Regions from separate parts of the Natronincola ferrireducens genome, predicted to be linked through region 1. Evidence: riboswitches for the same ligand, from Rfam matches in the RefSeq annotation. Region 1 holds a riboswitch; the other holds the start of a gene.
What was found. A riboswitch is a leader RNA that binds a small molecule or an ion and turns the genes downstream of it on or off. The one in region 1 is predicted to bind S-adenosylmethionine.
Positions count from the first base shown of each region.

Region 1 (4,081 bases):
TGATTTTCTCTAGCAACTTCTAAAATATTATATAGACCATTCATATTTATATTCCATGCTGCCGATGGATTATTTTCTCCATTGGCTGATAAAATAGCAGCAAGATTAATAATAGTATCTGGCTTATGCTTTTTTACTGCATCCACAAGATGTTGTGGGTTAGTAACATCTACAATTTCAAAAGGTCCACTTTCTACTACCTCATTTTCTTGTCTTCTTCTACTACTGGCAATTACATTATCATTGCCATAGATTTTCCTCATGTTCATTGTCAATTCTGAACCTATTTGACCTAATGCGCCAGTTATTAATATTTTTTTCAATATATTGACCTCCTTTATATTAAAGATTTACTATACACTATTGCCTATACTTATTATTGTAAAAAATCTATTTTTTAAACCATTTCTGAAGAAGAAGTTCTACGATTTTTATCCTAAAATATCCACTATATTAGCGATTTAGAAAAATATAACATTTAGTCCTTGAGTCAAGGACTTTTCCAATATCTGTCTTTAGTGTACTTTATTTTTATGATTTTGAAAAGAATTTTTTTAAACTTTAAAAATTAATAACCAAAACTACTTTATTATAATAATTCACCATTTATTGGGGGAAACTCATGTAAATTGGACATATTCCTCTTTTTTTGTTAAGATGGTTTAGAATATACTTACAAAGGAGCGTTTAATTTATGGATAACAAAAACATTTTGGCAGTAGTAGGGGATCGTGAAATTACCGAGGCCGATCTACAACTACTTATGAGGGGCATTGATCCACAAAGGGCTGCACAATTTCAATCGGAGGAAGGCAAAAAAAGATTGTTAGAAGAGCTTATAAACCAAGAATTGTTTTATCTAGATGCTTTAGACAACGGTCTAGATAAAGATGAAACCTTTCAAAAAGAGTTGAAAAAAGTAGAAGAAAGTTTTTTAAAGCAATATGCCATTAACAAATTGGTAAAAACTGTAGCCCTTGACGAAAAGGAATTAGGCGAGTATTACGAATCCCATAAAGATCATTTTAAAAATCCAGCTACTGCAAAAGCTAGTCACATTCTTGTAGATAGTGAAGAAGAAGCTGAAGCAATTATTAAAGAGCTTGAAGGGGGTCTTTCCTTTGAGGAAGCCGCTGAAAAATATTCAAAATGTCCTTCAAAGGCTCAGGGCGGAAACCTAGGTGCTTTTCCTAGGGGACAAATGGTACCTGAATTTGAAGAAGCTGTTTTCAGCATGGAAAAGAATGAGATTAGCAAGCCTGTAAAAACTCAATTTGGTCACCATATTATTAAGGTATTTGAGCAAAATCCCGAAGAAATGAAGTCTTTTGAAGATGTTAAAGGTCAATTAGCGCAACAACTTCTTGGTCAAAAACAGCATGATCTGTACTCAAATAGAGTAAATGAATTAAAGGGTAAATATGAAGTAAAAGTAAACTTATAAATACAAAGACGACCCAGTTGGGTCGTCTTTTATAATAATTTTCTATGATAAACGATGTCGGTAAGAACTTTACCCTCGAATTTTTCGTATCGAATCCCTGCCAAATTGTACTGTTGTTTAATTGCAAATTCCATAGATGCAAAATTTGGCTTTGGTGAAATAATCGTCTCGGAAAACATATCCTTAATCCCCATAGCTTTAGCATCTTCTTTAAATCGTTTGTATAGCTTACTTCCTATACCTAATCCCGTTAAGTTTGAGCGAACGGCAATTTTTTCGAGAACAACAAATTTTTTCAGAGATTTTTTATCAAAATCTCCCTTCCACATAGTCTTAAAAAGCCAAGTGGGTTCCATGTTAATCCATTGTTCTTTTGTGTAGGCCAAGAGAAATCCTAAAACCCGTTCTCCTTTTTTAATGACATAAAATAGCTTTGAATTTTCAACATCATTTTTAAACTTCTCCCCATACTTTTTCTTATCCTTTAAATAGTTATCCATTAAAAATCCTTTTCTATGGTCTTTGCTATCGGTTCCTACAGAAGCTGCTACTGCCAATATTCCTTCAACATCCTCCACAGTTGCCTTCGTAACCTTTAGATCCTCCACTTCATGTGCCCCTAATGCTTGAGCATAAGCTTTGTTAATACTCATTGTATCCTCCCTTTATTTATTCTTATCGTCTTTCTTTTCTCTTTCTTACTTCATTCTGGTCAGATGAAGCCTACCACACCCCCTTGATATTTTTGTCAAACTTGTATATTTATAAAAATCACATTTGCAAAGTATTTTTGTATTATATCCTCATTAAATTTATATTTTTTATATTTTTATTTGTTTTTAGTAAATATTTTAATATTTTATACCCAAAACAAATACTTTTTAAACTATTTGTAGAATTATATTAGATAAATATATGTTTTTCTTAAATATGATAGATAATTAAAGGGTATAAGGGAATTTCCTCTTGATAATAGCACAAAATTCTATTGAAATTCGTGTTTTATCCCTGGTTTTATCTTTTTATACAGATTATTATATCTATGTATTTATTCATTTCTATTTAATTATTATAACATATTTTTTATAATTTTATAAATATACAGTTTATTCTATAGGCTCTATAATTTTATTAATGTACTTCTGAGGATTTTAGAAGGATTCTATAAATGACCTGCTCCAACATTTTTCAATATTATTAACTACCATAAAATCAACAACAGAATTTAACAGATGAAAAATTTAAAATAGATTTAATTATTTTTATTTTTTAAAAAAACCTTGACATAACCTTTACTGGGTGATAAATTATATAACATAAAACTTCATACTTAACTCTTATAAAGAGTGGCGGAGGGACTGGCCCTATGAAGCCCGGCAACCAGCATACTATGTGCATGGTGCTAAATCCTGTAGGTATATTTACCTAAGAGATGAGAGGATAACTAATCCATATATGCTTATAAGCTTCTCCATTCTCTTGGAGGAGCTTTTTTGTATTTCAATACTACTATTAAAAAGGAGCGATATTAAAATGTCACAAAAAAATTTGAGATTTGACACACTTCAGGTCCATGCAGGACAGAAACCAGACCCTACTACAGGTTCAAGAGCAGTTCCCATTTACCAAACCTGTGCCTATGTATTTAATAGTGCAGAGCATGCAGCTAATCTATTTGGTCTTAAGGAAGCTGGCAACATCTATACAAGAATTGGCAATCCTACAACAGCGGTGTTCGAAGAACGAATCGCTGCCCTAGAGGGAGGTGTAGGAGCTTTGGCAGTATCTTCTGGTCAAGCAGCTATTACCTACGCTATCCAAAACCTTGCTGAGGTTGGGGATGAAATTATTTCTGCCAGCACCTTGTATGGAGGTACCTATAATCTATTTGCTTCTACCCTACCAAGAATGGGCATCAAAACAGTATTTGTAGATTCTGATGACCCACAAAACTTTGCAGCAGCTATTAATGAAAAAACGAAAGCTATTTATGTAGAAGTAATAGGTAATCCTAGCATTAATTTAATTGATATCGAAGCAGTAGCAAAGATTGCCCATGAAAACGGATTGCCTCTTATTGTAGACAATACCTTTGGGACCCCTTATTTAATTCGTCCTATCGAGTTTGGTGCAGATATTGTTGTCCACTCTGCAACAAAGTTCATTGGGGGTCATGGAAGCTCCATTGGTGGGGTAATTGTAGATGGTGGAACCTTTGATTGGACTGGAAGCCACAGATTTTCATCCTTTACAAAACCCGACCCCTCCTATAACAACGTAAGCTATACAGAAACCTTTGGCCCTCTTGCTTATATTGTCAAAGCTAGAGTGCAGCTTCTAAGAGATACAGGTGCTACCCTAAGCCCCTTCAATGCCTTTTTATTTATTCAGGGACTTGAAACTCTATCCCTGAGGGTACAACGCCACGTAGAAAACACAAAGAAAATTGTAGATTTTTTAGTTAATCATCCCCTTGTTGACTGGGTGAATTATCCTAGTCTAGAAGATAATAAATATTATGACTTAGCACAAAAATACTTACCTAAGGGGGCTGGCTCCATTTTTACTTTTGGTATTAAGGGGGGCCTAGAGGCAGGAAGAACATTTATCGACAGTCTAGAGTTATTTTCTCTATTG
Region 1 covers NZ_FNFP01000004.1:52,313-56,393, reverse strand. Annotated here, with positions in the region: gene BLS22_RS10100 (L-threonine 3-dehydrogenase) at 1-323, opposite strand, end outside; gene BLS22_RS10095 (peptidylprolyl isomerase) at 695-1,444, shown strand; gene BLS22_RS10090 (GNAT family N-acetyltransferase) at 1,474-2,097, opposite strand; SAM riboswitch class I at 2,779-2,883, shown strand; gene BLS22_RS10085 (O-acetylhomoserine aminocarboxypropyltransferase/cysteine synthase family protein) at 2,978-4,081, shown strand, end outside.

Region 2 (4,081 bases), on a different contig from region 1:
CATCATATCCAAAGGCATGACATAGGAGTTCATATCCTTTTCGGGTATTTCAAAATCCCTTTGATTGTAGGTAGAATCAATAATATCCTGAGGATTTCGTGGAGCATGTTGTTTTTTCTTCATCAACTATCCCTCCTATTTTAGTAGTATCTGCAATAGCTTTATAATTAAAAATGGCAAATGATACATATCTATATGCTGGACCTTTTAAAACATAGCTTCAGGAAAGGATAGAGCACCAATAAAAGACCATGAAGAAAAGCCATCATTAGAAAAAATGATGGCTTTATGACACTAATTAAAAAGCAGGTACTACTGCTCCTTGATATTTAGTTTCAATGAATTCCTTAACCTCTGAAGAATTTAATATTTCAATTAAAGTTAGAATTTTTTCATTGTTTTTATCTTCAGAACGAATGGTTAATACGTTGGCATAGGGAGAGTTGGCATCCTCCATGATTAATGAATCATTTATAGGGTTAAATCCAGCCTCTAGAGCATAATTGGTGTTGATAATAGCAGCCTCAACATCATCCAAAGCTCTAGGTAGTTGTGGAGATTCTAAAGAAATAAATTTTAAATTTTTAGGGTTAGATGCAATATCCATTTCGGTGGCTGTTAAGGAAGCATCCTCTTTCAATTCAATGAATCCATAATATTGAAGTAATAAAAGAGCTCTACCGCCATTGGTTGGGTCATTGGGGATAGCAATAGTTGCACCATCCTCTAATTCTTCAATGCTAGTAAGTTTTTTAGAATATAAGCCTAAAGGCTCTACATGAACCTTTGTGGCAGCAGTTAATTCTAAACCATTGTTAGCTGCAAAAGTTTCCATATAGGGAACGTGCTGAAAAAAGTTGGCATCAATTTCTCCATCACCTAAAGCTAGGTTTGGTGTAACGTAATCAGTAAATTCTACAATATCTAACGTGATACCTTTATCTGCTAGAATAGGTTTAATAAATTCTAATATTTCTGAATGGGGAACTGGGGTGGCACCAACCTTTATTATAGCTGTTTCTTCCTCTGTTATAGCAGTATCACCACTTGTATCTTCAGCTTGGGTGCAGCCTGCTAATAAACTAATTACCAATAATCCAATAATAAATAAAATACTTTTCTTTTTCATATTGTTACCTCCTGTCAATTTTTTTAGCTAAAATAGTTCCTGAAATCTGTATGAACTGTACCATGACAATCAATACAAGTACTGTCCATATCATAAGGTTTTTATCAAAACGATGATAACCATAGCGTATTGCTAAATCCCCTAGACCACCTCCTCCTACAGCCCCCGCCATGGCTGAATAGCCAATGACATTTACTAGAGTAATGGTAATGCCTAGGATAATAGCTGGCATGCTTTCTGGAATCAAAACCTTATAAATAATTTGTAGGTTTGTAGCTCCCATAGCTTGAGAGGCTTCTATAACGCCTTTATTAACCTCCAATAGAGCATTTTCTATAATTCTAGAAAAGAAGGGAATGGTAGCTACCGTCAAAGGAACAATAGCGGCAGTTGTTCCGATAGAAGTCCCCACAATTCCTCTAGTAAAAGGAATGATAGAAATCATCAGGATGATAAAGGGAAAGGATCTCCCTATATTGACAATATAGGAAAAAATGTTGTGGAGCCCTTTATTTTCCATAATATGATTTTTTCTAGTAATCACCAAAATAATTCCTATAGGTGTTCCAATCAAAACAGCTATTAGGGTAGATATTGAAACCATATAAAGTGTTTCCTGTAGAGAAGGAATAATCAAGCTCAATAATTTATCCATTTTATAAACCTCCTACCTTTACATTTCTGAACAAATCCAGTGGTATAGGCTGATGTTTTTCGAAGGCCTTGTTACCCAATAGGAGATTGGTATAGGGATGCTGAGGTGTCTTAAATATTTGGTTTACACAACCCCTCTCTACAATCTCTCCGTCCTTTAACACAGCCACCTTCTTACAGATTTGTTGAATAACCTCCATTTGATGGGTAATCAGTACAACTGTAATATCTAACTTTTCATTAATTTCTCTTAATAGGTTCAAGATGCTTCTACTGGTGATGGGATCTAAGGCAGAAGTAGCTTCATCACTTAACAATATTTTGGGATTTGTGGCTAAAGCCCTGGCAATAGCAACCCTTTGTCTTTGTCCCCCACTTAATTGAGAAGGGTAATGATTCTTTTTGTCTTGAAGGCCTACTAATTCTAGCAATTGATGAACTCTAATCTTTATTTCGTCTTTTTTCATACCATCCAACTCTAGGGGATAGGCTACATTTTTCTCTACAGTTCTACTGGTTAGCAAATGATAATTTTGAAAAATCATACCCATATCTCGACGGCATTTTCTAAGGTTATTAGGAGAAAGCTTTGTTAGGTCGATACCATCTATCCGAACCTCTCCTGAGGTAGGCTTCTCTAGTAGATTAATACAACGGATCAAAGTAGATTTTCCAGCACCGCTAAGACCCATGATACCGTAGATATCTCCCTTATCTACGGTTAAACTGATGTTCTTTAAGGCTAAAACATTCCCCTCCTTTGATTCATAAAGCTTACTGATGTTTTTTAACTCAATCATGGTTTTACACCTCTTTCTATAAAATAAAAAAACCACTTTCTCGACGAAAGAGGCACCAAAACAATAGTTCCCTCCCTCATCTCTCAGCACATGATGTGCTGCTGGAATTGGCACCTTCGATCGTAATCGCGGTTGCCGGGTTTCATCGGGCCAGTCCCTCCACCTCTCTTGATAAGAGTGTTTCATTAAGTATTAAATTTTTATAATAAAAAAACCACTTTCACAACGAAAGAGGCATCAAAAGTATAGATTCCTCCCTCATCTTTCAACACATAATGTGTTGCAGGAATTGGCACCTTCGATCGTAATCGCGGTTGCCGGGTTTCATCGGGCCAGTCCCTCCACCTCTCTTGATAAGAGTATAATAATTCGATTTAATTTTTTACTTCAATCATAAAATACATTATATTAGTTTTTGGAAAAAAAGTCAATAATAAAAATAAAATAAATTTTTGTTGTTATTTTTTCTGTAGGTAACAACGGAGATATATTATTTTGTCAGAAAAATTTTTATTTAATTAAAAGGAAAAAGGAGAAAAAGGTAGAAGTTTATATTAAAATGTATGTTTGGGGTGAGATGATGTCTTATCAGTCAAGAATTAAAGATGGATTTACCGATGCGTTATTTGAAGCGATTTTAGAGCTAGAGACAGTAGAGGAGTGCTATAGATTTTTTGAAGATGTTTGCACCATTAAAGAAATTCAATCCATATCCCAAAGGCTAGAGGTTGCCAAGCTACTGAAGGAAGGGCGAACCTACATTGAAATAGAAAAAACTACGGGGGCCAGTACCGCCACCATTAGTAGAGTTAATCGTTGCCTTCATTATGGGGCCGACGGATATAAGCTAGTCCTAAAAAGGTTAGACGAACAACAAAAACAAAGTGAAGAAGATTTACAACAAGAATAAAAACAGGGAAATCCTAACATTAGGATTTCCCTGTTTTTAAGTTGGGTTCTGTTGAAAGATAATTGTTGATGTTTTATAAAAACCTCTCGGTCTTGTAATTGGTATCATTCCAAGCAATAGTGGAGGATATAATAATGGTTGCTATCAATTGAGATCCTTCACTACCTTCAGATACCATAGCATGACAAAAGCTCCAGCAGGTCTTATTATCATTATTTAGACGAAAATCAACAGTGATATTTAACATAATTTTATAGTGCTATTGATCTAAATGGAAAGCCTCATGTAAGATATTGACGGCTTTTTTTCCTGCCTCCTGTGGTACAAGGCAGGAGATAGTAGAATGGGAGTCAGAACTTTGAAGGATTTTAATTCCTTCCTTGGCTAAGGCACTGACAACTGTAGCCATAACTCCTGGTATTCCAGTAATTCGACAGCCTACAATAGTTACCTTACTACAGTTATTTAAAATAGTATACTTTACATCAAAATCCCTTAGTATGTTTTTAAGATTTAAGTTTTGACTTCCATCAATGGTGAAGATTTTTTTATCGACAAAGAAGTTAATCATATCGATACTGATATTTC
Region 2 covers NZ_FNFP01000001.1:409,340-413,420, forward strand. Annotated here, with positions in the region: gene BLS22_RS01855 (hypothetical protein) at 1-123, opposite strand, end outside; gene BLS22_RS01860 (MetQ/NlpA family ABC transporter substrate-binding protein) at 299-1,129, opposite strand; gene BLS22_RS01865 (methionine ABC transporter permease) at 1,134-1,784, opposite strand; gene BLS22_RS01870 (methionine ABC transporter ATP-binding protein) at 1,786-2,583, opposite strand; SAM riboswitch class I at 2,657-2,761, opposite strand; SAM riboswitch class I at 2,839-2,943, opposite strand; gene BLS22_RS01875 (YerC/YecD family TrpR-related protein) at 3,164-3,493, shown strand; gene dapG (aspartate kinase) at 3,753-4,081, opposite strand, start outside.
Region 2: it holds a riboswitch for S-adenosylmethionine, as region 1 does, so the genes downstream of both, BLS22_RS01870 (methionine ABC transporter ATP-binding protein) here and BLS22_RS10085 (O-acetylhomoserine aminocarboxypropyltransferase/cysteine synthase family protein) in region 1, are expected to answer to the same signal.